3 regions of the Hwanghaeella sp. 1Z406 genome follow, and region 3 is predicted to be linked to each of the others. Evidence: predicted binding sites of a transcription regulator. Region 3 holds the regulator's gene; each other region holds the start of a gene.
The links. The regulator LexA, encoded in region 3, represses DNA repair genes until DNA is damaged. The targets are predictions, from matches to a motif close to ATGTTCTANTTTGGTTC.

Region 1 (10,744 bases), on a different contig from region 3:
ATTAACGACCTCTGTCGTGAAAGAAACCGTTTCCCCTGGCAGGATATCAGGCTTGTCCGCAGTGAAGGTCCAAACATGCAGTTCCTGCTGGTTGGTATCCACCAGGGATCCCCGCAGCAGGGGAATATCCACGCGCTCTGACAATTTCGATGTGATCTTACCGGTAAAGACCAGTCGAATGCCGTCTTCGGTCTGGATGGCCTTGGCGTCATCGGCTTCTGGAATCAGACCATTGATCAGCAGATTGGCGTCCAGTCCTACCCAGGAATAGACTCTGGCGATGGGGGGATAGGCGGCGACAATGCCATCGCGGAAGAAGAAACCAACGGCCCCGGTGGCGATCAGCAGAATCAGTAAAATCACCCAGGCCATGACGGGACTTTTCTTTTCCACCTTGGGCTGGCGCTGACGCAGCACGAAATCTCCATCCGGTGCAATCGGCGGCGGGTCCATGCCATCCGGCGGTGAATTCATATCATTGGCCGACATGCTATTGGGCGCGGGCGATCGCAGCGGTGCGGCGGCGGCGGGGGGCGGCGCGAAATCTTCCTCCATTCGGTCCGCAGGAGCCACAAATTCGGGCTGTTCTACTGGCGTGGGTGCAGGGCGCTGGCTGGAAGGTGGCGTGGACGATGGGGCGGGGGCAGGCTCTTCCATTCCTTCTGGCATGGCATGCCAGACATTTGCACAATTCCGGCATTTTACCTTGCGACCCGTTGGCCCAATCGCGTCATCTTTGACACGGAACTTAGTGCTGCAATTGGGGCATGTCAGAATCATAAGGACCGCGCCGCTTTCATAGGAAAACCAGGATAGTCAAATTGTCATCGCAGATTTTGGCGATTCGCGCAACTTTACCAGCGGTTTCAGCGGCGTCAATTTTAAGCCGGATATGGGCATGGCCCGGCTTTGCCAAGACCTGCGACGCGTGCCATTGTGCGCGGGGTCACAAGACCCCAGATTCACTTGTCTAATCATGGTAAATGGAACAACCGGCGTGATTCGGTTTGAAAATGTTGGCATGCGATACGGGACCGGCCCTGAGGTCCTGCGCGACGTGACGTTTGAGTTGCCCCCAGGCTCCTTTCATTTTCTGACGGGGGCCAGTGGTGCAGGCAAATCGTCCTTGATGCGGCTGATGTATCTGGCCCATCGCCCCAGTCGTGGCCTGATCGACATTTTCAATCGTGATTTGTCGACGATTCCCCGGGCCGATCTGCCCGCCTTGCGTCGCCAAATAGGTGTTGTGTATCAGGATTTCCGACTGCTGGGCCATTTGACCACGTTCGAAAATGTTGCCCTGCCGCTGAAGATCAAGGGGGCGTCTGAGGGCATGATTCGCAAGCATGTCGGGGAGTTACTGGCCTGGGTCGGGTTGAATGATCAGGCCCATGCCCGGCCTGCGACCCTGTCTGGCGGGCAGCAGCAACGCGCCGCCATTGCGCGGGCCGTTGTGACGCGGCCGCAATTGCTGTTGGCCGACGAACCCACGGGGAATGTGGATGATGCCTATGCAGTGCGGCTGTTATTCCTGTTGCAGGAATTGCATCGCCAGGGAACAACCGTCGTGATCGCGACCCATAACCGCGCCTTGATTGAAAAGTTCAGACATCCCGTCCTGCATCTGGAAGATGGCATTCTAAGCCGCGTAGGAGAGGACCCGGTTTACGATGGCTAAACGTAAGACCGATATTCCGTTCAATCAGGATCCGGCCTCTCGTCTGATGCCCTGGATTGTGGCTGTTATGGTTTACATTGCCGGGCTGGCGCTGGCCGGGGCGTTTGTTCTATCGGCCTTTGCGGATCGATGGGAAGCGGGGTTGACTGGGTCACTGACCATCCAAATCCCTCCCCCTTCGGATGAAGCGCTGTCCCCGGATGTCCAGACCCAAAAGGTTGAGGCGGCGCTGAACGTTCTGCGCGGTACCAAGGGTGTGTCATCGGCGAAGGCCCTGGCCACGGAAGAGATGCGCCGTCTATTGGAACCTTGGCTTGGTCAAAACATCGACCCGCGTGATTTACCGCTTCCATCCTTGATTGCCGTCGAATTGCAAGGCGGTCTGATTGCGTCAGATCTTGATTTGCGTGATTTAAGGCGCCGATTGGATGCAGTTGCACCTGGTGTGCTGATTGATGATCATGGGCAATGGCAGGAACGTCTGGTGGCGTTTCTGGGCGCGTTGCGACTGGTATCGGCGGTGCTGGTCGCGATTGTCACGGCGGCGGGTTTGATCATGGTGATTTTTGCCACGCGGGGAGGATTGTTGGCCCATCGTCAAACCATTGAATTGCTGCATCTGTTTGGTGCACGGGACGGTTATGTCGCCAGCCAGTTTGCCCGGGAGGCAATGAAGGCTGGCCTTAAAGGCGGATTGTTTGGGGTCTTTGCCACGGCCCTGACTGTCATCGGGCTGGGCCAGGGGGCGGCATCAACCGGGGCCGTATTGCCGGGGGTTGCGGTGCTGGCGCCATTGGATTGGGCTGTTTTGGCCCTGTTGCCGTTAGCGACAGCCCTGATCGCGATGATTGCGGCGCGCATCACAGTGATGCGGGCGCTGGCGCGGATGGTCTAGGAGGCCGCGCGATGGCACGACGACGGGACAGCCGAAAGCGGCGCTACCCAATTGGATTGCTACTTGTCGCAGTGCTGGCGACGGGCTGGGCCCTGGGCTTTGTCGTTTTTGCCAGCACGATCCCGGAAACCCCGGCCCCCCTATCGGAAAAGACAGATGCCATTGTTGTGTTGACCGGCGGCACGCTGCGGCTGGAGGCGGGCATCGAACTGTTGGAGGCAAAGGCGGCCGACAGATTGTTCGTGTCCGGGGTGCATCGTGGCGTGGATGTCGCAGAATTGCTGCGCATTCAAAAGCGCGCGCCGGATCGACTGCAATGTTGCATCATTTTAGGGCATGACGCGGTGGACACTGATGGCAATGCCCAGGAAACGGCCGCCTGGGTTAAGGAGGCTGGAATTCATTCTATTCGACTGGTGACGGCTGGCTATCATATGCCGCGCAGCTTGCTGGAATTTCGCGCTGTGATGCCGGGAATTAGGATTGTTCCGCATCCCGTTTCCCCTGATCATGTGAAACATGAAAGGTGGTACCGCTATCCAGGCACGGCAGCCCTGATCGCGGGAGAATATACGAAATTTATTCTGGTCTGGATTCGTCAAACCCTTCGGGAATTGGTGCTCGGCCCGGAGGAGAGACTATGACGGTTTTGCGGTCGCTGTTGTTTGGATTTGCTTTTTACGGCGGAACGATTGTTATCGGATTTCTGTATCTGCCCTTGATCCTGTTGCCTGAATGGATCGGGCGACCGTTCTTTCGGTTTTGGATATTTTATGGTGTGGCCTGTGCCTGGCTGTTTGCCGGGATAAAATATCGGGTGGTTTATGCCGAAGGGGCGGCTCTGGCCGACGGCCCTGCGATTTATGCGTCCAAACATCAATCGGCCTGGGAAACGATGGCGTTCAGCCATATTCTGCCAAAGCCAGTCTTTGTCCTAAAGCAGGAACTGAAATCAGTTCCGTTCTTTGGCTGGTATCTTTCCAAAATGCGCATGATCGCCGTTGATCGCGCCGCCGGGGCGTCGGCCATGCGCAGTATGGTGCTGCAGGGGCGCGCCGTCATCAAAGATGGCTATTCGGTCGTTATCTATCCACAGGGGACACGCGTTGCGCCGGGGGTGACCGCGCCCTATCACCCGGGCGTTTATGCCCTGTATCGCGCGTTGAATGTTCCGGTGATCCCGATTGCGCTAGATTCGGGGATGCGCTGGCGGCGCAACAGTTTCCTGAAGCGGGCGGGCACGATCACTGTTTCCATCCTGCCTGCCATACCGCCTGGTCTTGACCGGCAAAGCTTTATGGACAGGCTGGAAAATGTAATAGAATCAGAGTGCAAACGGATCGGTGAAGAAACCTGTGGATAACTTTGTGGAGTGTTTCACAGGGCAGCATGAATTGCCCGAACTTCTTTGATTTCAAAATCTTATCCAAATTATCGCCCAAGATCTCTTGAATTGACTGTCATCAAACAAAAACAGAACATCGATTGACTTGAATCGCATTTGCGCGTTATAATAAAAAAGTCATTATATATCTGATAGTTAGGCGGAAATTGGAAATGCCTGTAGCCAATTTCACACCAATCTCAGAACGATCCAAACGAGGATAACCATTTGGAATTTAGTACTTTTTCCAAGCGTATCTGGGATATGAAATACCGGCTGAAAAAGCCGGATGGGACGCCTGTGGACAAAACGTTACAGGATACCTGGCATCGGGTGGCTAAGGCCTTGGCGTCAGTGGAAAAAGACCCTTCGATATGGGAGCCGCGCTTCTATGAAGCGATGGCAGATTTTAAGTTTCTGCCCGCCGGGCGGATTCTGGCCGGGGCCGGGACCGAACGTGAGGTAACGCTGTTCAACTGCTTCGTGATGGGCACGATTCCAGACAATATGGTCGGCATTTTTGACCATCTGAAAGAAGCGGCGGTGACGCTGCAGCATGGCGGCGGGATCGGTTATGATTTTTCCACGCTGCGCCCGCGGGGGGCATTGGTTAAAGGCGTCGGGTCCGATGCGTCGGGTCCGGTGTCTTTCATGGAAGTCTGGGATTCTATGTGTCGCACGATTATGAGCGCCGGTTATCGCCGGGGCGCCATGATGGCGACGATGCGGTGCGATCATCCTGATGTTGAGGAATTTATCGCTGCCAAGCGCACGGCTGGGAAGCTGACCAATTTCAACATGTCGGTTCTGGCCAGTGATGCCTTTATGGAGGCCGTTGCCGCCGATGGGCCCTGGGATCTTGTATTTGATGGCGCTGTGATCCGGACTGTTAAGGCGCGGGATCTGTGGGACAAGATCATGCGGTCCACCTATGACCATGCAGAGCCTGGCGTCATTTTCATCGATCGTATCAATGCCCGCAACAATCTGCATTATTGTGAGACGATTCAGGCGACCAACCCCTGTGGGGAGCAGCCTTTACCCCCCTATGGCGCGTGTCTGCTGGGGTCGATTAACCTGGCACGCCTGATCCAGCAGCCGTTTACGGAAGCCGCCCATCTGGATGTGAATGCTTTGGCGGAACTGGCGACCATCGCGGTTCGGATGATGGATAATGTGATCGACCTGTCGCGTTTTCCAATGGATGCGCAACGGCAGGAAGCGATGGCGAAACGGCGTATTGGCCTGGGCGTGACCGGTCTGGCAGATGCCCTGATGATGTGCCGCACGCGCTATGGCAGTGCGGATTCCTTGAAATTGACGGAACAATGGTTGGCCAGCCTGCGCGATGCGGCTTATCGGGCCTCGATTGATCTGGCGGGGGAAAAGGGTGCATTCCCATTGTTTCAGGCGGAACCCTATCTGGCCGGGGAAAGCATCGCGGAATTGCCAGAGGATATTCGCAAGGATATCGGGCGCTATGGTATCCGGAATGCGCTGGTCACGTCCATCGCGCCGACCGGCACGATTTCCCTGGTGGCGGAGAATGTGTCATCGGGGATAGAGCCCGCCTTTTCCTTTCGCGCCCATCGCAAGGTCCTTGCACCCGATGGCAGTCGGGAAAGTCACGAGGTTGTGGACTATGCCTATCGCCTGTATCGGGACTTATTCGGTGCAGAGAGTGAATTGCCGGACTATTTCGTCGACGCTCAGGCCCTGCAGCCGGAGGATCACCTGGCAATCCAGGCCGTCGCGCAACGGTTCATCGACAGTTCGATATCCAAGACCATTAATCTGCCTGCTGAAATTTCCTTTCAGGCCTTCAAGGATGTCTATGCCCGCGCCTATGCCCTGGGATGCAAGGGATGCACAACCTATCGCCCCAATGAGGTCACTGGATCAGTACTCAGTGTTGAGGCGACCCTGCCTGCGGACGCTGCCCCCGTGCCGCAGACAGCGCAGGCAGAAGGGGATGTGGTTTACATGTCCCAACCCCTGGACCGTCCCGGCGCGTTAGAGGGGCAGACCTATAAGTTGCGCTGGCCGGAAAGTGATCATGCGACCTATATCACCATCAATGATGTGATCGAATCGTCGGGTCGACGCCGCCCGTTCGAGGTCTTTATCAATTCCAAGAATATGGAACATTACGCCTGGACCGTCGCCTTAACGCGGATGATCAGTGCGGTGTTCCGGCGGGGCGGCGATGTTGCCTTCGTGGTGGAAGAGTTAAAGGCGGTTTTCGATCCGCGCGGTGGCTATTGGGTAGAGGGGCGCTACGTCCCTTCCATCCTGGCAGCCATTGGGGAAGTGATTGAGCGTCATATGATCGCCATCGGCTTTCTGGGCAGTGATGAGGATGGGGAGATCACGCGACCCGCAAGAGGCACCAAGCGGGCCCATGGATCAACAGACAGGGGCGGCGCGCAATGCCCGCGCTGTGGTCAGCCCGGCCTGGTGCATCAGGAAGGCTGTGACACCTGCGAAAGCTGTGGCTGGTCCCGCTGCGGCTAACCGGTTCAGACTGGTCCTTAGAGCAAATCCCGAGCAAACGGAATCGTTTGCGACGACGCATTTGCTAAAGAAACAAGTGGTTAGAGTGTCATGTGTGCGCTCATGCGAACGCATGATGCTCTAATCACCTTACCAACCGTTACAGCGGTCCCACTGGTCGATAAGGGTATCGCCATCCGTCACGTTGTAAACGGGATAGGCGGCGGCGGTCATACAGACATGGTTGGGCAGAATTCGTACCCGACTGCCTACTGGCAATCGCTGAAACAGGGCCGGATCCGTCACCTTCACATGGCCATGTTCCTGACTGACAGAGGTCACATAAACATCGTTCAGGGCCGGGCCATCCACGGCGACCACGGCCCCGTAGCGGACTTCAGGACGGAAGGCGTTGGCACCGATATCCTTTGACAGGGCAAGCCCCCCGGCATCCAGCAGAATTTTGCTGGATTCCCGGTTATGCCCGATAACCGTTGCCAGGACGCTAAGGGCAAGCTCCTGAGTCTGACAAACACCGCGCGATTGCTGGTCCAGATCAAAGAAGACATAGACCCCTGCGCGATATTCGGTCAGCCCGGTCGCATCCTGGCTGAACAAGGCAGTCGGGGTGGATCCGGCGCTGACGGTGTTTACGGCATGCCCGGCGGTGCGCAAACGTTCTGCGGCATGAACCACGGCCTGGCGTTCATCTTCTGCAATCTGTTGGATTTTTGGGATGTCATTGACGCCATAGGAATGACCGGCATGGGTCAAAACCCCATCTAACCGGGCCGCTTTGGACCCAGACAGGCAGTCGGCTATTTCCAGCAGCGTTTGCCCGGTGGCAGACACCCCGGCCCGCCCGTCACCACAATCAATTTCAACAAGCAGCTTGAACGCTGCACCGTGATCAGCAATCGCCCGGGCCGCATCGACCGTATCGGCTAAAACCTTTAAATCAACGCCGCGCGCGATCAGGGCTGCGGCGCGATCCAGCTTGCCCGGCGCAAGCCCCACCGCATAGGTGATATCCTTAAATCCATGATCGGCGAAATATTCAGCCTCCCGCAGAGTAGACACCGTGATGCCAAATTTGTGATCCTGCGTTGCCAGCACGCCCACTTTCGCGGATTTGGCGGTTTTCAGATGCGGTCGCAATTGCACGCCCAATCGGGTGACCGATTGAGTCATGCGCGCGATATTGTCCGCCAGCTTCGCCTGATCCAACAGAAGGCAGGGTGTTTCCAGTGCCGCGATTGAAGTCACGGTCACACTACTATTTCTTCACAACAAGCCACAGCGCATGGATCGAGCCTGGCAGAAAAAAGAAGCATGTCAGAATAAGGTTAAGCCAGAATTGCAGGCCCAGACCCACCGTCAGGAATGCCGCAACGGGAGGCAGAAACAGGGCGATGATAATGCGAACTATGTCCATGATGCTGTCTTCCTTGGTTTCGATTCGACCAGACGGTACTGTCTTTCACTTCAAATTACCAGTGTCGTTGGCAGAATGACCCTTGCGGGATCAGCCTTAGGCCAGGACGATTTCAACCTGACCCAATGCCCCAAAGTCGCCAATAATCGGGACCCCCCGTTTGCCTTCAAAGACGGGGGCCAAAGAGCCGGTGATAATATAGTTCCCGGCATTCAACCGTTTGCCCTTCTGGCGCAATTCTTCCGCCAGCCAATGCAGTGCCTTCAGCGGGCCGCCCATGGATTCAGCGCCTGTCCCCGTGCCCATAACCTTACCATCCATCGCGACCGATACGGCAAGCTCTGGCAGGTTCAATGCGCGCCAATCTGTGCGGCCTTCGCCATAGATAAAGGCATGGTTTGCCGCGCCATCGGCGATCAACCATTTCGCATCCACCGGCTTGCCCGTATCGCGAAAGCGACGGTCCACGATTTCAATGGCGGGATGGACGGATCCTATGGCATCCGCGACATCCTGTTCACTGAACGCTTCGTCGCGCAGTTCCAGATCGCGCTTCAATCGGAAGGCGATTTCCACCTCGACAACCATCAAGGCGCCATTCGGGGTCGGTATCCGGGTTGGTGCGGCATAGGTCCAACGATCGAATAGAGGACCATACAAGGGTTGATCCGTATTCAGCCGGGCACGGGCTTCGGGACTGTTAGCCCCGATTTTCCATCCGACCACAGGCACGCTGATCGTCTCGATCATCTCATCCTGGATTTCATAGGCCTGTGCCAGGCTTTTCGGGGTCGGGCCAGGGTCAGCCGCAAGCTTTGTCCCGTCCAGCCGCGCAGAGGCCAGAGCCCTGCCAATAGAGCTGTTCATGGATTACTCTTTCTCACTTAAAGTTTGTTGGGCCAACATGTCCTGATCGACCGGCTGTGCCTTGCCTCGGTTCCAGACGCCCGTTGAGTCACGTGACCACTCGACACGCTCCCATATACCGGTTTTAGCCTGATGCCACCAATAAATTGGTGCCCCCAGTGCACCCACCCATGCAAAAAACAGCAAAACGGGTTCAGACCCGGTGGAAAGCGCATGAACGCGCTCTATCGGCGTGATCGAATAGTCACCGCCATTGAGTGAAAAAGGCGCACCATTCACGCCATGACGCAGCGTCAGGGTGCCGGAGAGGCAAAAATAAAGCTCTGCGGCACCATGACTGTGCAGCGGATAATCGATATTGGGGGCTAGAGTGAACAAGCCCGCGCGCATGCCAGGCATGCCAAGAATGCCCAATTCACCAAATATATGCGCCGCATGCATTCCGCCGGATAAGGCGGGATCAACATCAGGATGCCCGGATACAACATCACGCCAGTGACACAGGGGCGCGGTATCCTGAACGGCCTGACGCAATGCGTCCGATCCCGAAAAATTATCCAGACTGGGCTGAAAAGCTGGCGGGGCGGGCGCAGGGTTCGTCGCTGGTTGTGCAACAAATCCGTCCCGCGCGCCGCGAATCAGCGGGGCCAGGAACGGAAGGAGCGTTATATCCTCCCGCGCCCGGACCCGTAATTCTTCTATCACAACATCCGCGAAGTGTAGCGCAGCAGTGTCCGGCGTACCGGCAGATTGACCCATCAGCGAATTCTACCTCAGCTCAATTGGCCGCAGGCGGCCTGAATGCGTCGGCAGGCTTCCTCCAGGGCTTCCGTGGATGTGGCATAGGAAATGCGGAAATAAGGGGACAGGCCAAACGCCGCGCCCTGCACCGTTGCCACGCCCTTGTCTTCCAACAGATAGGTGACGAAGTCCTGGTCGGTTTCCAGCACTTTGCCCGATGGCGTTTTGCGCCCGATCACACCCTCGCAGGATGGATAGACATAAAATGCGCCTTCCGGTGTGGCACAGGTGATTCCCGATGCCTGATTCAGCATGCCCACGACCAGATCACGGCGATCCTTGAATATGGCATTGTGCTTTTCGATAAAGCCATGGTCCCCATCCAATGCGGCAACACCGGCCCATTGCACGAATGTCGTAGGCGAGGTGGTGGATTGGGAATTCAGCATATTCATAGCCTTGATCAGGTCCGCATTGCCCGCTGCATAGCCCAGGCGCCACCCGGTCATGCAATAGGCCTTGGACAGGCCGTTCAGCGTCAAGGTGCGTTCTTTCAGCTTTGGTTCGACCTGCGCGATGGTGGAGAATTCAAAACCGTCATAGACGATGAATTCATACATATCGTCGGTCATGACATGGACATGCTGGCAGGCAGGCTCCATCAGGACATCTGCCAGGGCTTTCAATTCCGCGCGTGTATAGGCTGAACCTGTCGGGTTAGACGGGCTGTTTAACATCAACCATTTGGTCTTCGGGTTGATCGCCTTGCGCAATTGGTCCGGTTGCAGCTTGAAATTCGCCTCTGCTGGGCAATCGATCAGAACCGGCTCCCCTTCCATCAGGGCCACGATATCGGTGTAGCTGACCCAGAATGGGGCCGGGACCAGGACCTCATCACCGGCATTCACGGTCGCCATGAACGCGTTGAAAATTGTCTGCTTACCGCCGGTTCCGACCGTGATCTGCGAGATATCGTAATCCAGACCGTTATCGCGCTTCAACTTGCGGGCAATCGCCTCACGCAATTGTGGGATGCCTGGGGGCGGGCCGTATTTGGTCTTACCCGAAGCGATGGCGTCATAGGCGGCTTTTTTGATGTGTTCCGGGGTGTCGAAATCAGGTTCCCCCGCGCCAAGGCCGATAACATCGACGCCCTGCGCTTTCAATTCGTTCGCCATTGCGGTCACAGCAACGGTCGGGGAGGGCTTAATTCGCTTCAATCGATCGGCAAGAAAGGCCATGGTCCTGCTA
Region 2 (10,744 bases), on a different contig from region 3:
TGGCGTTGTGTTAATCACAACATTCAATCCTTTTGCCGCCGCAATGCGCTCACATTACGAGAACATGGAAAGCAAGTATCTGGGCAAGAATCATACGGAATTCGCTATGGGGTCCACCGGTGTGTGGTTGCGCCAGGGCAAACAGGATTCCCATGCCGTGATCCACGCAAATACGGTCAGGGGCAGCGGCGACGAAGCGCAATTGCTGGGGGTAATCGTGTTCCAGCTGGAAGGCGACGACCGATTTGTCGGCAGGATCGACGCTGCCAAGGCCACATTGCGCGCCGGATACTGGGAACTTTACGACGCCTATATCTCCGTCCCGGACGAAGCAACCCGTCACGTCGATGTCTATCGTCTGGCGACAGAATTGACGATAGAGGGTATTCAGGACAGCTTTGCTTCTGCCGACACCTTGTCCTTCTGGGAACTCCCCAAATTCATTTCTACGATGGAACAGGCAGGCTTTAATGCAAATGCCCACCGATTGTATCTGAACAGTCTGCTTTCCATGCCGGTACTGTTGTGCGCCATGGTTCTGATCGCAGCAATCTTTTCGATTCGGGTTTCGCGGCGAAGCTCTACAGGCATGATGATCATTGGGGGCGTGGTCAGTGGTTTTCTGTTGTATTTTTTCACAAATATCGTTCATGCATTAGGCATGTCCGCCAGCATTCCCGCAGCCCTGGCGGCGTGGATGCCTGCGGGTGTCGCCATGATGTTGGGCATCACTGCATTGTTGCACTTGGAGGACGGGTGATGACCGCCCCTATGTCGTTCGCCCATCGGTTTGTGCTGGTAACCTGTCTGTCTTTGGGTGGATTTTGCCTGTCTGCCGGTACGGCCATGTCACAAACACAGCAGATTGCCCCTAATACGGCTGAAACCATCAACGAGGACGGTCTGCCGATCCTGCTGAAAGCCGATGAGGTCACGCAAGACCGGGAACTGGGTGTCGTTGTTGCACGCGGCAGCGTTGAAATCGCGCAAGGGGATCGGGTCCTGTTGGCCGATACGTTAAGCTATAACCAGAACGCCAAGACCGTAACGGCCTCTGGCAATGTGAATATCCTGGAACCAGACGGACAGGTCATATTTGCGGATTATGTTGAACTTTCAGAAGACCTGTTAAACGGCACAATTGAAAACCTTCGCATCCTGCTGGCCGGGAATGCCCGCATTGCCGCTGCCGGGGGGCGTCGGACAGATGGTGCGACAATGGAAATGGCGCGGGGCGTCTATTCCCCCTGTAAGGTCTGTAAGGATGACCCCAGCAAAGCTCCCTTATGGCAGATCAAGGCGGATCGTGTCATCCACGACAAGAATGAGAAATCCATCGACTATTATGACGCATCGTTGGAAATGTTCGGGGTTCCGGTTCTGTACACGCCCTATATGACCCATCCGGATCCAACCGTTAAACGCAAAAGCGGCTTTCTGACACCATCCTTTGGGACCAAAACCAATACCGGTTTGTTCCTCAGAACCCCGTATTTCTGGAATCTTGGATCGGATGTCGATATCACCCTGGACCCGATTTTTACGGAAAAGCAAAAAGCCTTAATGGGTGGGGAATATCGACAAGCCTTTGATACCGGCAGGATTAATCTATCCGGCAGTTTTACTTATGCGGATCAGAGCATCGGTAGCCCGACATTTGTGCGCAAGGAAGATGATGTCTTTCGCGGGCATATTTTCACTGATGGCGTATTTGACTTGAGCGAGACCTATCGCGCCGGTTGGGACATCAATCGATCGACGGACCAGACCTATCTTAGAAAGTTCAACTTCTGGGAAGACCCGGGCAATTCTATGACATCGACGGTTTATGCCGAAGGGTTCAGGGGGCGCAACTATATGGCGGCGCGTGCCTATTCCTTTCAGGACCTGCGCCTGGGACAGCGATCCGATACCCCCATCATCCTGCCGTTGCTGGATTACAATGGCGTGGGCGACGCGGGAAAATATGGCGGCCGCTGGACCCTGGACGCCAATGCGCGCGGTCTGACGGATGGCGATGACGCTGACAGCCAGCGTTTCTCGATAAGTGCTGGATATGAACGCGAATTTATCGCGGATTGGGGTTTGGTCACGACAGCATCCGGCAGCCTGCGGGGTGACCTCTATAACGTCGATCAGGACAGCCGCTTTGACTCAGCCGGGCGCAGTGTTGACGATGGCTTGACCGGGCGTGTCATTCCCAGAGTGGGCTTGGAATCCCGGTATCCCATGGCCCGCTATTCCGTGGGGGGACGCCAGGTTATTGAACCTATGGTGGCCCTGTATGCCTCGCCAAATGGTGGTAACCCCGAAAACATTCCTAACAGCGACAGCACCGTCTTTGAAACCGATGACATCAATGTTTTCTCCGCTGACAGGACCCCGGGACTGGACCGCGTAGAAACCGGACAGAAAGCCGTGGCGGGGATCAACCTGTCGCATTTCCAGGATGATGGGGGGCGGTTGTCTCTATTCGTCGGTCAAAGCTATCGCTTCCGAAGCGATCAGGACCTCGCCACCGATGCGCGCCTCGAGAATGAACGTTCAGACTGGGTTGGACGTTTGGAAATCACACCAAATGATTATTTTTCATTATTCTATCGCTTTAATTATGCCGCGAATGAGTTCAAGGCCAACCGGAACGAGCTTGGATTTTCAGCTGGCGGGAGCGGCCTTCGCTTTTCATCCAACTATACCTATATAAGAGACAGTCTGAGTCCGGATGCTGCGTCCATTGAAGAATTATACCTTAACGTCAGCACACAGATGACCGATAACTGGACGACCGAGGTTGGAACGCTGCAGGATCTGAGAGATGGCGGCGGATCGCTGAGCCATACTGCCAGCCTGAAATATGAAGACGAATGCTTTATCTTCCTGGGCAGATACCTGCGCAGCTATATCAACAGCGTCGACATAGAACAGGAAGATGCCTTCATCTTCACACTGACCTATAAGACGTTGGGAGAGGTTACCTTTTAATGCCTGATCGCTTCATGTTTTTGGACATCCCCACAAGGGCATGGCTTAGCTGTGGCAGGACCTTTCTAGCCATTGCCGTGCTGATTGTGTGTGCCTTCACCATCTCTACGGCACAGGCGCAATCGCAAAATAACCTGATGCGCATTGCGGCCGTCGTGAACGACGACATTATCTCCGTGCTGGATCTTGAGCAACGACTGCGCCTTGCAGCGCTGTCTTCAAACCTGAACTTGGACGCGCAAACCCGTCAGCGCCTGATGCCACAGGTTCTGCGCAGCCTGATTGATGAACGTTTGCAATTGCAGGAGGCGACCGCCAACAGCGTCACCGCCACCGATCAGGAAATAGAGACCGAAATTGGCAACCTGGCACAACGCAATAACATGAACGCCAATCAGCTGGCCGGCCTGTTGGCCAGCCGGGGAATTGATATCCAGACCCTTCGAAATCAATACAATGCCCAAATCGCCTGGGCCAAATATGTCGGGCGGCGGCTGATGCGTCAGATAGATGTGGGCGAGGAAGAAATTGATGAGGAATTGGCACGCCTGACCGCTGTTGCCGATCAACCTCAGAAGCGGGTGTATGAAATATTTCTGGGCATCGATAACCCCGATGAAGCCAATGAAATCCGCAGCAACGCAGAGCGCCTTTTGAACCAAATCCGCAATGGGGCGGATTTTTCGTCATTGGCGCGCAGCTTCTCGCAAAGCGGCACGGCCAGTTCGGGCGGTGATCTGGGTTGGATCGCGCCGGGTCAGCTACCAGATGAGTTGGACTCTGCCCTGCAATCGCTGTCCCCGGGCATGGTGTCGGCCCCGATCCGCAGCATAACCGGGTTTTACCTGCTATATGTCACCGACAGCCAAACCATTGGTCGCGATCCCGGTCAGGCGAAGGTTGATCTGTTTCAATTGATCCAGCGCATTCCCCAGGACAGCGGGTCGGCCACCAAGTCAGATGCCATGGCGGCCCTGACCGCCGCAAAGGCCTCGATTACCAGTTGCGATGCGCTGAAATCTTTTGGCCAGGGGCGGCCTGAGACCAGTGTTGCCGCCGCGGAAGATATCGCCATATCCGAATTGCCCGCCGCCACGCAGAAGGCCATTGACGGATTGCAGCCAGGACAGACATCAGACCCTATTGATATGGGACGGGCTGTTGTGATGGTCACTATTTGTGATCGCCAGGACGCCGGATTGACACTGCCCAGCCGCGAGCAATTGAATGCGCGTTTGACCAATGAACGTCTCGAACTGCTGGTGCGCAGAAAGTTGCGGGACTTGCGGCGCGAGGCCTTTATCGACATCCGCTTATGACCAGCACGCCCCGCCTGGCGCCCATTGCCCTGACCATGGGGGAACCTGCCGGAATTGGCGGCGAAATCGCCCGCGCAGCCTGGCTGCGCCGCAACAGTGATGATATTCCGCCCTTTCTGCTTATTGATGATCCTGATCGCCTGCAGGCGCTGGATGATGCATTAGGGGGTGGGGTCCCGATCGTTGAAATTACAAGCCCAGACGAAGCAAACGCTGTCTTTGCCAACGCGATCCCGGTCCTTCGGCAGTCCCTTCCGGTCCAGGTGAATCCGGGACAGCCTGACCCGGCAAATACCAATGCCGTCCTGGCCTCAATTGATCGCGCCGTTACCTTATGCAAGGCCCGCACGGTGTGTGCGATGGTCACAAACCCAATTCATAAGGCGGCATTATATGCGGGCGGCTTCCGCCATCCGGGTCACACGGAATATCTGGCCGATCTGGCCGCCGTCCCTCGCACGGTCATGATGCTTGCCGGGGGCATGATGCTGAAAGAAGAAGGCCTGCGGGCAATTCCTGTCACAGTCCATACCAGCCTGCGCGATGCCATTTCCATATTGACCAGCGATTTGATTGTAGAAACCGCCCGTATCCTGAATGCCGATCTGAAACGCTATTTCGGGATCGCCGCCCCGCGCATTGCCGTTGCAGGGCTGAACCCTCATGCAGGTGAAGGCGGCGCCTTGGGGGATGAAGAACAAACCATCCTAGCCCCCGCCCTGGACCAGTTGCGGGCAGAAGGGATGACGATCCTGGGGCCCCTGCCCGCCGATACAATGTTCCACGCAGAAGCCCGCGCCACCTATGATGCGGCCCTGTGTATGTATCATGATCAGGCACTTATTCCAGTAAAGACACTGGATTTCCATGGCGGGGTGAATGTCACGCTGGGCCTGCCCTTTATCCGGACATCGCCGGATCACGGCACTGCCTTTAACATTGCAGGGACAGGGATCGCGCGTCCGGACAGTCTGATCAGCGCCTTGCGCCTGGCTGCGACAATGGCCCGTACCCAATCATGAGCGACACGACAGTTTCAACAGCCCTAGCCGCACTTCCACCCCTGCGGGACGTCATCAAAGCGCATGACCTTGCGGCACGGAAATCGCTTGGACAGAATTTTCTACTAGACCTGAACCTGACCAGCAAAATCGCCCGCAGTGCCGGCGATTTATCAGTCGGAACCATAATTGAAGTTGGCCCTGGCCCGGGCGGTTTGACCCGCGCCCTGATCAGTGAGGGGGCCAGTTCCGTTGTTGCTATTGAAAAGGATCGCCGCTGTCTGGAGGCACTTGCCCCCCTGGTACAAGCGTCCCAGGGACGCTTACGCCTTATCGAGGGCGATGCCCTGGCGATGGACTACACCACCCTTGGACCAGGCCCGGTGAAGATCGTCGCCAATCTGCCCTATAACATCGCAACCCCCCTATTAATCAATTGGTTACGCAAGGCACAGGATATCGCCAGCCTGTCACTGATGTTCCAAAAGGAAGTGGCAGAGCGGATTGTCGCCCGCCCCGGCGACCAGGCCTATTCGCGCCTGTCGGTCTTGTGCAATTGGCGCTGTGATACCCGGATTTCCTTAACCCTGCCGCCACAGGCGTTCACGCCCCCGCCTAAAGTGTCATCGGCAGTGGTCTCTTTGATCCCAAAAAAACCAGCGCCTGTTGACTGTGACATGGCGGCCCTGGAACAAGTGACCCAGGCCGCCTTCGGTCAGCGCCGTAAAATGCTGCGGGGATCCCTGAAAAGCCTGGTCGCAACCCCCGAAACGGTGCTGGAGGCAGCCGGTATCACCGCGACACGTCGGGCCGAGGAATTGAGCGTCGCGGAATTTGTCGCCCTGACCAGTGCTGTTGAGGCACAAAAGAAACCGACGGCAGGGAACTCCCTACCGTCGGAATAACAGGCATATCATATTGTAAAGTCAGACAGACCAGATCACGTCTCAGGTGCGTCGTCTGGTGACAAATCCGCCTCTTTCGCCTCTACCGGGTCGGGGCCATCCAACATTGTAGATGACAAGATACCTGCATTGGAGCGAATGGCTGATTCAATTTTCTGGGCGACATCCGGGTTTTCCGTTAAGAACCGCTTGGAATTTTCACGACCCTGACCAATGCGCGTGCCTTCATAGGAAAACCAGGCCCCGGATTTTTCAACAATCCCGGCATTCACGCCCAGATCAATCAATTCACCGGTTTTGGAAATTCCTTCGCCATACATGATATCGAATTCAACCATGCGGAAGGGCGGAGCCACCTTGTTTTTGACGACCTTCACGCGGGTCTGGTTACCAACCACAGTGTCCTTATCCTTGATCTGGCCGATGCGACGAATGTCCAGCCGAACCGAGGCATAGAATTTCAGCGCATTTCCACCAGTCGTGGTTTCCGGGCTGCCGAACATCACACCAATCTTCATGCGGATCTGATTAATGAAGATAACCAGACAATTAGACCGCTTGATGGATCCGGTCAGCTTCCGCAGGGCCTGGCTCATCAGGCGCGCTTGAAGACCGACATGGCTGTCGCCCATCTCCCCTTCCAACTCCGCCCGCGGCACCAGGGCCGCCACGGAGTCGACGACCAGAACATCCACAGCACCAGACCGAACCAACGTATCGGCGATTTCCAGTGCCTGTTCCCCGGCATCAGGCTGAGAAATCAGCAATTCATCAACATTCACCCCCAGCTTGCGGGCATAAACCGGATCCAGTGCATGTTCCGCATCGATGAAGGAACAGGTGCCCCCGGCCTTTTGCGCCTCTGCCACGATATGCAGGGCCAGCGTGGTCTTACCCGAGCTTTCAGGCCCGAAGACTTCAATGACGCGCCCTTTCGGAACGCCCCCGATCCCCAGGGCGATATCAAGACCCAGAGACCCCGTTGAGATCGCTTCGATGTCCAAACTGTCCTGCTGGCCCAGCTTCATGATAGAGCCCTTCCCGAAGGAACGCTCAATCTGGCTCAAGGCTGCTTCCAATGCTTTCTGCTTGTCCATGTCTTCCTTGCCCACGAGGCGCAATGCCGCTTGTGTCATGATTGCGATATCCTTCCTGTCACAGCCACGTTGTTCATGCAACTGGCGATACCGTACATGTTCTGTTCTTTTCCGCAAGTTCTTTTTTTATTCTCATTTTATCTATATGAAATCACAGGAAAAAGAGAAAATCCTGTAGTTGTGTTCCTGGTGTGCCCTGGATGTTCTTAAGAGACTCACATTTGGATTTTTTTGATAAGGGTTGGAATTCGTGGTCCGTCCCAGCGGATTTAGTCGCCCGATTCGAGAGCGCCCCTTACGCTTGCGGTCAACTGCTTCAATGAAAATGGTTTGGACAGGAACCGCACCATCGGTAATTCCGCCACCTCATTGGCCACAGCCTCCCGGGTATAGCCCGACATACAGATCACCGGCAGGTCAGGATTTTCTTTCCGCGCCTCTCGAATAAGGGTCGCGCCATCCACTTTCGGCATGACCATATCCGTCACCAACAGGTCAAAGGACTTATCCTTCAGAATTTCCAGGGCGACCTCCCCGGTACGGGCTTCTGTCACCTCATACCCTTTTGACCGTAACGCCCGCGCACTGAAGAGCCGGACGGCATCTTCATCCTCAACAAGCAGGATTCGTTCCCCACCTGTGTCATCCACGGTCGGCATTTCAGGGTTCTGGGCATGGCCTTCATTCTCTGCAGCAACACGTTCCAGCTCTGTTGCGCGCGGCAAATAAAGACTGAAAGACGTTCCTTTCCCGGCCCCGTCAGAATGGGCAACGATAAAGCCGCCCATTTGGGTGATACTGCCATAAACCATGGCCAGCCCCAAACCGGTCCCCTGCCCGACCTCCTTGGTGGTGAAAAAGGGTTCAAAAATCCGCCCCATAACATCCGGTGTCATTCCAGACCCCGTGTCGGTCACTGTGATCATCACATAATCGCCAGGTGGCATGATCTGATCGCGCATCTGATAGGGACGGTCCGCAGCGAAATTATCGGTCTGAATAATCAGCCTGCCGCCCCGTTCCATAGCATCCCTTGCATTCACGGCAAGATTTATGATGCCCTGCTCCAATTGACCACGATCACCTTTTACAGGCCATAAATCGCGGCCGTGAACAATCATCAGTTCAACTGTTTCGCCCAGAAGCCGCCGCAACAGATTGGACAATTCTGCCAACATATCCGTGACATCCACCACGCGGGTGCGAATTGCCTGTTGCCGCGAGAAAGCCAGCAATTGGCGGGTCAGACCGGCTGCCCGGTTGGCATTCTGTTGAATTTGCATGACATCGGCAAAGGATGGATCTCCGGGTTGGTGACGATGCAATAAGAGATCACAAAACCCGATAATGGCCGTCAGAACATTATTAAAATCATGCGCAATCCCGCCCGCCAATTGACCAACCGCTTCCATCTTTTGCGACTGGGCAAACTGGCTTTCCAACCTTTTGCGCTCTGTTGAATCCAAGACATGGAACAGAACACCCGGCCTGTCCTGATCTGGCAAGGCCGTGCGATTTGCATATAGGGTCACAATGCGCTCTTGGGTGGCGGCCAGGCGCATATCAATCGGTTCTGGCGCTTGTCTGTCGCCGCCAACCCCCTTCAGAACCTGGTCCAGAAGAACGGACAGCCGGGGCTGATCATCCAAATGAAAAAGCTCATGAAACGCCCGCCCCTGAACAGGGCGCCCCCCGATCAATCGCCGAAACGCTGAATTTGCCTGATCCATGCGGCCATCCGCATCAATGACGGTCAGGCCGAATGGGGCACGATCCAACGCCCTGTTCGTCAGCGCCAGCTTGCGTTCCATATCATCAATTCGCTGACGGTTGCGCGTCACCTCACTTAAAATCAGAAGAACCCGAATGCCGGAAAACCCTTCTCCTGAAGGTGCCTCCCCGGGCGTAGTGGCAGATGACAGGGCGGTGCCGCGAATGCTGATCCATCGAATCGGATCACCGTCCAGCCCCTCTTTCGCCGGAATGGCAAAAACAGGTGGTTCCGGCAAAGGTTCCAATTCGTGCAACGCTGATTTGCAGCGTTCAACAACCAAATCCAGCGCATCACTGATATCGCGGGTGCCCCCCAGAATGCGGGCAACCTCTTCAACGCTGCTGTCGGGTCCGACCCGACCATCAAACACGTTTAGCGGATCACAGACAGCCGCCACTGTTGCAATGCCTTCGCCAGAAAGAGTCAAACTGATCGTGCTGGCCCCGACGGCGCTCAACAAGGCAACATGATGGTCTTCCATATCCTGCAATCGCTCAGCGCCCACCTGTTGTACTCGACGCCACTTCACCCGCCCAAGAAGCGCGCCCCACAGGCGATGGATCATGTCGGCATCCTCCGCCCCTTCAGATTGAACACATAGGAAATGACCTGTGCGACCGCCTCAAAATGCTCAGCCGGCACTTCCTGATCCAAATCAACAGTCGCGTGAAGAGCCCGCGCGAGGGGGGGATTCTCAACAATGGCGATGTCATTTTCCTCTGCGATGCTGCGAATGCGCTGGGCGATCAGATCCTGCCCTTTAGCAACCAGTACAGGCGCCTCCATGGTTTCGGGCTTATAGGACAGCGCCACAGCAAAATGCGTCGGGTTGGTGATCACAACGTCCGCCGTTGGTACAGCCTGCATCATCCGCTCTCTGGATCGTTGCATCCGGATTTGTCGCAGGCGCCCCTTTACCTGCGGGTCCCCTTCCGTGTTCTTATATTCTTCCTTCACTTCCTGCTTCGTCATACGCAGCTGTTTAATGTGTTGATATTGCTGAAACACAACGTCCAGAGCCGCGATCACGAACAGGATTGCCAATATCCCGATAAACACACGAATGATCAGAATCTGGATCTCATACAACAGTTCGGCTGCTTCCATGCTGGCCAGTGTGTCCAGTCTGGATATTTCTGGCAGCAACAAGATGGTTCCGACCGCGCCAACCAGGCCGATCTTGATCAACCCCTTAACGAATTCAACCAGTTGCTTGCTGGAAAACTGCTTCTTCAACCCCTTTAAGGGAGAGAGTTTGCTGAGTTCCGGCTCCATTGGTTTTGCAGATACGTTAAAGCCCGTCTGCGCCACACCTGAGATCACAGCCAGAACAACAAACACCCCCAGCGGCACCATCAAGAGCGTGGCTACCTCCACCAGCATTTTTGAAAGGACCTGGCCCAAACCACCATAATCCGCCAGCAACTGGTCCGGGCGTTCCAGGAAAGTGATCAAGATCTGTGTTAAATTATTCATCAAAGACGGGAATACAAAACTAATCATGATGCCTGTACCAAATAACAATATCCAGGTATTCACCTCTTTGCTAACGGCCAGCTGGCCCTTTTCGCGCGCCTCGCGCAGCCGTTTGGAAGTGGGCTCTTCTGTTTTTTGGGAGTCGTCTGATTGTTCCGACATCGCGCCTTAAAGCCCCGTTAGAATGGCA
Region 3 (10,744 bases):
CCGCCCGTAAAACCGTTGATGGCTATCGCGAAAGTGACGGTACGGCGGTTGGCGAAACAACGTCCAACACCCGCCAGATCAAACCGGCCATTGAGGCCGCCTATAGATTCACGCCCACTCAAAGCCTGACCATAACGCCATTCCTTGAAACTGGCCTGATTTATGATTTTACCGATGAAACCAACAATGACAAAAACGCGTTCAATATCGGCGGCGGGGTTCGCCTTTTCGAAAGCGCCATAGGGCTCAATGCTGCCCTCGAAGGCAGTTATCTTGCCGGGCGATCCGATTACACCCAATACACCATCGGCGGAACCATCACCTATGGCTTTGCTCTAACAAATCAAGACGGACAACAAGTGGGCATTCTCACACCGTCCTTCTCAAGCGACCTGAACGAATATGGCAATCAGCGACTGCAGGCAGGTGTTGGTTTTGACAGAGGCCGTTTCTCAAGTCAGGTCGCGGTAGAACATATGATGTCGGGCATCAGTGACGCTGACAATGCTGCGCCAATTGCCGGGGACAGTCGCGTTTCGGTGCGCATGTCGATGCCCTTCTAAACATGGGGCATTACCATGATGTCACACGAACCACCCCTTAAAACATCTCCTTCAATTTATGAATCGGGTTGCAGAAAAACATCATAGGACACCATGACATGCGCCTGATAGGCGGGGCGTTCGGTCAGGCGGGCATAATAGCGGGCAATATTTGGTAAGTCGGTGCGGTCAATATCGATATCGAAATACCGATACAGGACATGGCCGAAATGGATATCGGCAAGGGTCAAGCTGTCCCCGACCAGAAAGGCCTGATCTTTTAGTCTTGCATCCGCGATAACCAGTTTTTCTTCCAGAGCGGCGACAGATTGGTGAATGGCCATAGGGTCGACTTGGTCCTTTGGCGTGCGGATCAGACGCCAGAAGATCGGGACAGTAAAGCCCATGGCGACATTGATTTTGGACCATTCGGCCCATCGGTCCACCTCTGTCCGGGCCAGCAATTCCTTGGGCCAGAAGGCGTTGTCTGCATAACGCGTGGCCAGATAGCGCAAGATCGCTCCAGTTTCCCACAGTGGCGGATTTGTCCCATCCTGCAACACGGGAATGGCGCGATTAGGATTGAGTTGAAAGAACGCGTCGGTATCGGTGCCGCCAAAATTATGGCCGATGTCATGGCGTTCATAGGCAAGGCCCAGCTCCCCGATGCACCACATTAGGGCTTGGACATTTGATGAGGTCTTTCGACCCCAGACGGTTAACATTGTTCAATTCCTAACTGCGTGGCGAGATTTGTTGCAGGCGCACAATGGTGGAGACCGGGACAAGTTGAAATCCCTGTTCACGTGCTGTCTTCATCCATTCTGACACAACCGCCAATGTTTCGGGATGCGGGTGACCAATGGCGATGGCATAGCCTTGGCGCTTGGCAGTCTCTTCAACCCGGCTTAACTGCTTGCGGATCGCATCGGTATCGATTGTGTTGTCCAGAAACACATCCCGCACGGCGTATGGCATCCCCAGCGCGGCGGCAGTGCTGTATCCTTTAGAGTCCGAGGTTGTAACTGAATCGACGAAAATCAAACCGCGTCGCTTTAATTCGCTCAGGACAAGGCGCATCCCCTCCGAATCCGCCGTGAAACGGCTGCCCATATGATTGTTGATCCCGACATAGCCGGAAAACTGGGAAAGGCCCCAATCCAGTCGTCGCAGGATTTCCTGGGGTCCCAATTCCTTTTGTAATGCATTGGGGCCGGGATCAACGCCAAGGTCCAGCGGAGCCATGGGCATATGAACCAGAATTTCATGTCCCCTTTGGCGCGCTGCGGAAACCATTTCCTGTAAATGATGACCATAGGTCAGAAACGCCAGGGTCAGCGGTGCTGGCAGATTGATTGCCTCCCTGCTGTGCGCCTGATCAATGCCCAGATCATCAAAAATCAGGGCGATCATGGGCATACCGGGAATGGGCGTCAGTGGGACGGCATTGGCAAGCCAGGTATCTGGATCCGCCATCGGACCGGGAGGCGCCAAAGCGGGCGCGTCGGGCAATCCGTTTTCAGAGTTTCGGTTCTCTGGGGCCGCGGGTTCCGGTACAGATAGCTCCGGGGCTGGCACTGGCGCGGCGGGTGCAGGAATCGGGGTGACCAGGGCAGGTTTTTCTGCCTGTTTTGGGGCCTCATTCGGGTCCGGGCGCAATGCTTCTGGTTGGTTTGCCAGACTTTCTTCATACAGTCGTTTCGCGGTTTCTGACCCCTGTACGATGACAGGTAAAGGCGGGCCTTTGGGCAGGGTCGCTTCGTCAATATCGTTCTGATTGATCTGAACCGTGGATTGGGGAGATGGCACGGTTTCAGAGGGGCCCAACCATAAACCCAAGCCGGTCCCCACCAGGATGCCAATAACCAAAACCCCGCCGACAACGGCGCTGTAGAGAAACCGGGTTGTCCGGAACCAAGGCAGACGATGCGCTGCGTGATGAATGCGCGCGCCAGACGCCCCCTTGCCTTTTTTTCTTGAAGCTGTCGCCATAAGGCTTTTCCAAAATCTGTGCCTGGCCAAGAATGCCAGATGCCGTGGTCGCTGAGTCTAAAGCCGAAGGATGAATAAAGGCAAGGCGCGGACATCTGATCCCGTCCGACCCTAAGGTCAAGCCCCTTCGCGCAGGCGGGTATCCAGGGCCACACGCATCAATCGCGCCTGCCGCCCTGGACCCCGGATCACGTCCGGGGTGACGATGCTGATGATGGATACGCCGATACCGCCCCTCCTCAGGATGAAATCTGTGAGGGTGGTGAGAATATAGACACATAAAACGTGCACTCACCCTGAGGAGCGCAGCGCCTCGAAGGGTGCCTTTCTGCAAGCACCCCCCCTCCCCGTCATGCCCCCGCGCAGGCGGGTATCCGGGGCCACACGCATCAATCGCGCCTGCCGCTCTGGACCCCGGATCACGTCCGGGGTGACGATGCTGATGATGGATACGCCGATACAGCCCCTCCTCAGGATGAAATCTGTGCGGGTGGTGAGAATGTGGACACATAAAACGTGCACTCACCCTGAGGAGCGCAGCGTCTCGACGGGTGCTTTTCTGCACGCACCGCCCCCTCCCCGTCATATCCTCGCAGGCGGGCATCCAGGGCCACACGCACACTTTGAGCCTGCCGCTCTGGACCCCGGATCACGTCCGGGGTGACGATTCTGATAATGGATACGCCGATGCAGCACCTCCTCAGGATGAGACCTGTGAGGGGGGTGAGAATGTGGACACATAAAACGTGCACTCACCCTGAGGAGCGCAGCGTCTCGAAGGGTGCCTTTCTGCAAGCACCACCCCCTCCGCGTCCTTGGCGCCTCCTCAGCGCTCTCTGCGGTTACTCTTTACAGCTCAGACAGGGCGTTGGGGCCGATCCTTTGCCAGATGTCTTTTCCCATGCCGGAACGCTTGCTATAACGCGAACATCTTATCACTTGTGGGCCGATAGGTCCTTACCCGCTCGGATTGGGCCTATGTATCTCTTGATCGATAACTATGACAGCTTCACCTACAATCTGGTCCATTTTTTGGGCGATCTGGGGGCGGAGTGTGAGGTATATCGCAACGACAGGATTGATGTTGAAACGGCGATCGGTCTGAAGCCGCAAGGCATTGTCATTTCGCCTGGCCCCTGCGATCCGCCAAAGGCTGGCATCTGCCTGGACTTGATCAAGGCGGCGGCAGAAAACAATGTGCCTTTGATGGGGGTCTGCCTGGGGCACCAATCCATCGGCTACGCTTATGGTGCGACGGTTGAGCGCGGCCCTGCCCCCATGCATGGCAAGGTCTCTGAAGTCTCTCATACCGGGCAAGGTTTGTTTGAAGGCCTGCCGGATCGGCTGAAGGCAACGCGCTATCACAGCCTTGTCGTGTCGGAACGGGATTTACCGGACTGTTTTACCGTGACCGCGCGCACCGATGATGGCGTGATCATGGGCATGGAGCATAAAACCTATCCATTGCACGGCGTGCAATTTCATCCAGAAAGCATTGCGTCGGAACATGGTCATGAGATATTGGCCAATTTCCTGAAAAGAACGCGGAATTAGGGGGATTTGGCATGGCAGCCGACCTGCAGGATATGAAACAACTGATCGGGAAAGTCGTTGGCGGCGAAACCCTGACCGTGCCAGAGGCAGAGCGCGCGTTTGACATTATCATGTCGGGCGACGCGACCCCGTCCCAGATGGGCGGATTCCTGGCGGCCCTGCGCCTGCGCGGTGAAACCGTGGAGGAAATCACTGGGGCGGCACGGACCATGCGCGCCAAGGTGTCGCGTATTCATGCGCCGGATAATGCCATGGATATCGTCGGAACGGGCGGCGACAAGCTGGGAACACTGAATGTCTCGACCGCTGCGGCCCTGGTCGTTGCGGGGTGTGGTGTGCCCATTGCCAAACACGGCAATCGTGCCGCCTCCTCCAAATCAGGCACAGCGGATGCGTTGGGCCAGTTGGGTGTCGATCTGGATTGTCCCTTCCCCAATATCGAACGGGCCATCAAGGAAGCGGGCATTGGATTCATGATTGCCCCGCGCCACCACGGGGCGATGCGCAATGTCATGCCGACCCGGGTGGAACTGGGCGTTCCCACAATTTTCAACATTTTGGGGCCCTTATCCAATCCGGCCTTGGTGAAGCGCTATCTGATCGGCTGTTTCCGTCCTGAATTTATTGAAAAAATGGCAGAAACCCTGGGAGATTTGGGGGCAGAGCGCGCCTGGGTCGTGCATGGGCACAGCGGTATGGACGAGATCAGCACGACCGGCCCTACTCGGGTCGCCTCGCTGGAAAACGGGAAAGTCACCACATTTGACATCTCCCCAGCGGACATTGGCTTGCCGGTCGCGGCGTTGAACGACCTGCTGGGTGGCACGCCGGAGCATAATGCGGGGGCCATCACGGCCTTACTGGACGGGACGCCGTCGGCCTATCGTGATATTGTGGTCTTTAATGCAGCGGCTGCATTGCTGATTGCTGGTAAGGCCAAAGATTTGAAAGACGGCGCGACACAAGCGGCCGATAGCATCGATTCAGGCCGTGCCAGACAGGTGCTGACAACCCTTGTGGCTGTTACCAATGATTATCCAAAAGAGGGAAAAGCCGGATGAGCGACGTCCTGGCCAAAATCTGTGCTGACAAGCGCAACCATATCAAGGCCCGCAAAAAGGCTGTGCCAGAGGCGGATATTCGTGCCCAGGCCGAAACCGCCCCTGCACCGCGCGGATTCGCTGAAGCATTGAGGAAAAAGGTTGCGGCGGGTGACTATGCGCTGATTGCCGAAATCAAGAAGGCATCGCCGTCCAAGGGGCTGATACGGGCTGATTTTGCGCCTGCTGCCCTGGCCCGGGCTTATCAGAAAGGCGGTGCGGCCTGTCTGTCCATCCTGACGGACGAACCCTATTTCCAGGGTAAGGATCAGTATCTCAGCGCAGCCCGCATGGCCGTGACCCTTCCGGTTCTGCGCAAGGATTTCATGCTGGACCCCTATCAGGTCTATGAATCGCGCGCCTTGGGGGCCGATTGCATCCTGCTGATTATGGCAGCCCTGACGGACAAGGTTGCGATTGAATTGGAAACCCTGGCCCATGAACTGGGTATGGATGTCCTGATCGAAGTCCATAATGAGGAAGAAATGCAGCGTGCCTTGCAGCTAAAGTCCCCTCTTCTCGGCATAAATAACCGCAATCTCAAAACTTTAGAGGTGGATCTTAAAGTTACTGAGGAACTGTCTGAAATGGTACCTGAGGGCAAGGTTCTTGTGGCGGAAAGTGGTTTATACGGCCCGGCTGATCTGGCACGGATGGAGAAAGTCGGCGCGATGCGCTTTCTGGTTGGCGAATCTCTGATGCGTCAGGACGACGTGACGGCTGCTACGCTGGCCCTGTTGACCCGTGCACAGGCAGCCTGACCATGGCAGAACTGACCCATTTTGACGCGAACGGCAATGCGGTGATGGTCGATGTCTCCGACAAGGGGGAGACCGAACGCACAGCAACGGCCCGTGGTCTGGTGCGCATGGCGCCGGAAACCCTGGCGACGATCAAGGAGGGCCGCGTGAAAAAGGGCGATCCCCTGACCGTCGCGCAATTGGCAGGCATTATGGGGGCAAAGCGCACGCCGGACTTAATCCCGCTGTGTCATCCCCTTGCCCTGACATCGGTAAAGGTTTTCCTGAGCCTGGATGAGGAGATTTCTGGGGTCAGGATTGAAGCCACGGCGAAGCTGAAAGGCCGAACCGGTGTGGAAATGGAGGCCCTGACTGCGGTGTCCGTGGCCGCACTGACCGTCTATGATATGGTCAAGGCGATTGATAAGGCGATGCAAATTACAGATATCCATCTGGTTCATAAAGCGGGGGGCAAATCAGGCGAGTATCGGGTTGCGGAGACAAATTCCTGATGATTTCCGTCGCTGAGGCCCGTGAACGCATTCGGTCAGCCCTGACGCCGGTTGGGATTGAAACCATATCACTGGATCAGGCGCTTGGCCGGGTCACGGCCTCTCCTTTGCTGGCGCGTCGCACGCAGCCTCCTAAGGACGTATCTGCCATGGATGGCTATGCGGTGCGTGGCGCGGATGTCCAGACGGTGCCGGTATCGCTGAAAGTCGTTGCGGAGGTTGCAGCAGGCGCATCTTATGAAACAGAGGTGCCTGCCGGTCATTGTGTGCGGATTTTTACCGGTGCCCCCCTGCCCGCCGGCACCGATACGATCGTCATTCAGGAAGACGCGGATGCGGACGAACAGACCGGCACCGTCACCATCCGGGAAGGCGCGCGGATAGGCACCTATGTGCGCAAGGCCGGGTTGGATTTTGCCCAAGGCGATGAGTTAATACCCGCAGGCTATCGCCTGACCGCGCGGGATATTGGCACAATCGCCGGAATGAACATTCCCTGGCTGTCGGTATATCGTAAACCCCGCATTGCGATCCTCTCGACGGGAAATGAAATTGCCATGCCGGGCGATCCGCTGGGACCCAATCAGATTGTCAGTTCCAATGGACCCGCCCTGGCGGCTGCGATTACAGCGGCAGGCGGTGCACCAACGCTGCTGCCCATTGCGGCGGATAATCCGGAGGCGCTGAAAGCCCTGGCTCATCATGCCGCCGGTCATGACCTGCTGTTGACGACGGGGGGCGCCTCGGTCGGTAAGCATGATCTTGTCGGCAGTGTGTTGCAGGATGTCGGCCTGAAGCTGGATTTCTGGAAGATTGCTATGCGACCCGGCAAGCCCCTGATGTTTGGCCTGTTAAACGAAATGCCGATGTTGGGGTTACCGGGCAATCCGGTCTCTGCGCTGGTCTGCTTTCTGTTGTTTGGACAGTCTGCCCTGGCGCGCCTTGCCGGCATGAAAGATACAGACCCGGCCTTCGAAACAGCGCGTTTGGGCGTTGAACTTGGCCAGAACGATCAGCGGGAAGATTACATGCGCGCAACCCTGCGACGCGATTCGGATGGTTTTCTGGTGGCGGAGCCTTTTCAGCGTCAGGACAGTTCCATGATGCGCCGTCTGGCAGCGGCGGATTGCCTGGTGCGACGCCTGCCACATGCTCCTCCGGCAGTAATGGGGCAACCGGTTGAAATCATGCTGTTTTCTGGTGGGTATCTTAGCTTTTAGGGGAACATATACCCGCTAAAGAGAACATATGTTCTAATTTTACCCCTTGACACAGAGTGCGAACAAAATTAGTCCATAGAACAGGTAATCACGGTCTGAGCGCCATTGCGCCCCATGAACAGGAGAAGAACAAGATGCTGACCCGGAAACAATATGAACTCCTGATGTTCATTCACGACAAACTTCAAGTTTCGGGGGTATCCCCTTCTTTCGAAGAAATGAAAGAGGCATTGGACCTGAAATCGAAGTCTGGGATTCACCGCCTGATCACAGGGCTGGAAGAGCGTGGATTCCTGCGACGCCTGCCCAACCGCGCCCGCGCCTTGGAAGTTGTGCGCTTGCCTGAGAATTCGACGCCGGAGCAGTTGCCGATCCGCAATCGCCGCGTCGAAATGCTGCGCCAGAAGGAAATTGGCAGCAAACGATCCATGATGCGCGGCGGCGGTAACACCGTTCAATTGTCCCTGTATGGCCGGATCGCTGCCGGAACACCGATTGAGGCGCTGCGCGATCATTCCATGCTGGTTGATGTGCCCGCCACCCTGTTGGGCCGCGGCGATCATTATGCCCTGGAGGTTGAAGGGGATTCGATGATCGATGCCGGAATCCTGGACGGGGATACTGTAATCATTGAGCGCACGGAACATGCCAGCAATGGCGATATTGTCGTCGCGCTGGTTGAAGGGATGGAAGTCACCCTGAAACGCCTGCGCCGCAAGGGGGAAAGCGTCGCCCTGGAACCCGCCAACCAGAATTACGAAACCAGGATTTATCGCCCCGATCAGGTAAATGTTCAGGGTCGGCTGGTCGGTTTGCTGCGGAAATACTAATCCACGGACCGTTGGCTGGTTAACCCGGATTTGGTCCAGGGTCTGTGTCCCCGCGCTGCCTCAACCGTTTCCACGCCAAGGGCTGGCTTGCTGTCATAGAATACATGCACGCCATCGCGATACAGATCGGCGGGAGTGATCGCGGCACGTTCCCGGCACAGGCTGGGATGCGGGACGATGGGCAGCCGGGTCACATCGGCCTGCAGGCAATCTTCGGCAACCGCCCTTGGGTCCTGGGTAAAGGCAAACACCCCTGCCCGACCGTCTGACAGGGTAATGTTCAGGCTGCATCCCAAAGGATCACAATGCAATGGGGTTTCCCGCAAGGCCATCAGATCCTGCCAATCCCCGCCCAGCGGAAGCGCCGTCTTTTCCTGCCAAACCGACAGGGTGAATTTATCGCGCCGTGTGGACTGGACCCATAGTTTGCCCTGCCAGATGATCGCAGCCTGATCCGTAGTTTCATGGAACAGCACCAAAGGCGTTGGCTGTGACAGGGGAGAGGCCAATCCGGCGATCACAAAAGGCGCCCCCAGATATCGCCACCGATGCCGCCAGATTGCCGCCCATAACCCGCCCAACGTGACACAAATCAGGCCCCAACCGGTCATGGGGGGCAAGTGTCCAGTGGCACCGGGTAACGTCGCGACCCAATGGGCGATGGTCAGCACCGCATCGATCCCCCATCCCGCCGCCGATAAGGGCCATGCTTCCAGGCCGAAGGGCATCACCAACAGGCTCAACAGCCCCATGGGCATCACCCAAAAGGTGACAATTGGCACAGCGACGAGATTGGCCAGGACCGAATAATGCGCAATCCTGCCGAAATGATGGATCGCAAAAGGGGCGGTCGCCGCCCCGGCGATCACCGTGGTCAGGCACACCGCTGCCATATAGAAGGCCGCCTTTCTGCTCCATCCGCGCGCCCCATCCTGTTTCCCACCCCCAAATCGATAGCTTTCATAAACAGCGACCAGGGCAATCACGGCGGCAAAAGATAACTGGAAGCTGGGGCCGATCAGGCCTTCCGGCGCGATCAACAACACCACCATGGCTGCAAAGGCGACCAAACGCATGGAAATCGCCTGTCGATCGGTCAACACTGCCACCAGAACAAGGCCGGTCATAAGAAAAGCCCGTTGGGTTGGAACCGTCGCGCCGGAAAGCAACAGATAGCCAAAAGATGCGATTAACGCCCCGAAAGCAGCCCATTTTTTGATTGGGCGATCGCGTGCCCAAGATTCCCGCAGGGCAAGAAGGAAACGCAAGGTCACAAAAACGATCAGGGCGATCATGCCGATATGCAGCCCGGAGATAGCCAGCAGATGGGCCAGTCCGGATTGGCGCAGGTCTTCCAGAATTGGTTCAGGCACGGCGGCGCGATCCCCGGTCAACAGGGCGGCCATGACCCCGCCCCGTATGCCAGGCAGGGCAGCCTGCAACGCGGCGGAAACATCCATTCTGGTTTGCTGTATCGCTATATGGGCTGTTTCCCATAGATCGGGTTCTGAAAGGCGCGGAACCTTTTCCCAATCCGACAGGCTGAACCCGACAGCGCCCAATCGATCAAACCAGGCCACACGGGCGAAATCATAAGCGCCTGGATAAGAAGGTCTGGGCGGGGGCGATAGTCGGGCCATAAGGCGGACCCGATCTCCAATTCCAGGATATGCCCCCGCCCGAAGCTTAATGCGCACGACTTCGGGGACTGGATCGCCCCGCCCGCGCCAGCCGAAGTCTAAATCCTTCAGACGAATGCGGGCACCGTCCGGGAATGTCTCGACGGCGGCAACTCGGCCACTCATGCCAGGATAGACCTGCGCGCGTTCCAGAACCGGGGCGGCCACCCAGTGCGTTTTCCATACGCTATAGGTCAGTCCGAATAGGGCAAACAGCAACAGAATCAGAATTCCAGAAAGGCGTGGCGCCCCCATCCAATGCGCCACACCTGTGATCAGGCCTGCCAGGACGCCGCAGAATACAAGGGGCAAAAGCGGTGGCTCTATGGGTAGGGAGAAGTATGCGGCTATACCAATGCCAAAGAAGACAGGGCACCACAAAGCCCACCGGTCCCGCTCGCCGGCCAGGGTTGCAGCAAGGGCATTCTGCCAAAAACGGGCAGAAAAGGTATTATCCCGCCGCATAAACGACGCTGCGTTCTGGCCTTTAAAATGACCGCTGTTCATGGTGTCCCCCCGCCAGAATGCCACCATAAAGCGACAGGTCATGACTGGCGAGATACTTTTCCAGGCTT

Region 1: the regulator LexA is predicted to act here: its motif matches at 4,039-4,055, upstream of ACOSDR_RS14745 (adenosylcobalamin-dependent ribonucleoside-diphosphate reductase).
Region 2: the regulator LexA is predicted to act here: its motif matches at 7,420-7,436, upstream of recA (recombinase RecA).

The regions. Positions count from the first base shown of each region.
Region 1 is NZ_JBLZHU010000007.1:160,892-171,635, reverse strand. It holds gene ACOSDR_RS14770 (MJ0042-type zinc finger domain-containing protein) at 1-780, opposite strand, end outside; gene ftsE (cell division ATP-binding protein FtsE) at 998-1,678, shown strand; gene ACOSDR_RS14760 (cell division protein FtsX) at 1,671-2,573, shown strand; gene ACOSDR_RS14755 (YdcF family protein) at 2,585-3,217, shown strand; gene ACOSDR_RS14750 (lysophospholipid acyltransferase family protein) at 3,214-3,936, shown strand; gene ACOSDR_RS14745 (adenosylcobalamin-dependent ribonucleoside-diphosphate reductase) at 4,186-6,471, shown strand; gene ACOSDR_RS14740 (alanine racemase) at 6,601-7,722, opposite strand; gene ACOSDR_RS14735 (YqaE/Pmp3 family membrane protein) at 7,727-7,885, opposite strand; gene ACOSDR_RS14730 (2-keto-4-pentenoate hydratase) at 7,982-8,752, opposite strand; gene ACOSDR_RS14725 (dimethylsulfonioproprionate lyase family protein) at 8,756-9,511, opposite strand; gene ACOSDR_RS14720 (pyridoxal phosphate-dependent aminotransferase) at 9,526-10,734, opposite strand.
Region 2 is NZ_JBLZHU010000008.1:100,049-110,792, forward strand. It holds gene lptG (LPS export ABC transporter permease LptG) at 1-760, shown strand, start outside; gene ACOSDR_RS15705 (LPS-assembly protein LptD) at 760-2,982, shown strand; gene ACOSDR_RS15710 (peptidylprolyl isomerase) at 2,982-4,301, shown strand; gene pdxA (4-hydroxythreonine-4-phosphate dehydrogenase PdxA) at 4,298-5,323, shown strand; gene rsmA (16S rRNA (adenine(1518)-N(6)/adenine(1519)-N(6))-dimethyltransferase RsmA) at 5,320-6,207, shown strand; gene recA (recombinase RecA) at 6,243-7,343, opposite strand; gene ACOSDR_RS15730 (response regulator) at 7,574-9,643, opposite strand; gene flhB (flagellar biosynthesis protein FlhB) at 9,640-10,716, opposite strand; gene fliR (flagellar biosynthetic protein FliR) at 10,734-10,744, opposite strand, start outside.
Region 3 is NZ_JBLZHU010000006.1:219,452-230,195, forward strand. It holds gene ACOSDR_RS13625 (autotransporter outer membrane beta-barrel domain-containing protein) at 1-563, shown strand, start outside; gene ACOSDR_RS13630 (glutathione S-transferase family protein) at 620-1,267, opposite strand; gene ACOSDR_RS13635 (divergent polysaccharide deacetylase family protein) at 1,278-2,534, opposite strand; gene ACOSDR_RS13640 (anthranilate synthase component II) at 3,513-4,088, shown strand; gene trpD (anthranilate phosphoribosyltransferase) at 4,100-5,149, shown strand; gene trpC (indole-3-glycerol phosphate synthase TrpC) at 5,146-5,949, shown strand; gene moaC (cyclic pyranopterin monophosphate synthase MoaC) at 5,952-6,440, shown strand; gene glp (gephyrin-like molybdotransferase Glp) at 6,440-7,660, shown strand; gene lexA (transcriptional repressor LexA) at 7,795-8,490, shown strand; gene ACOSDR_RS13670 (ComEC/Rec2 family competence protein) at 8,487-10,676, opposite strand.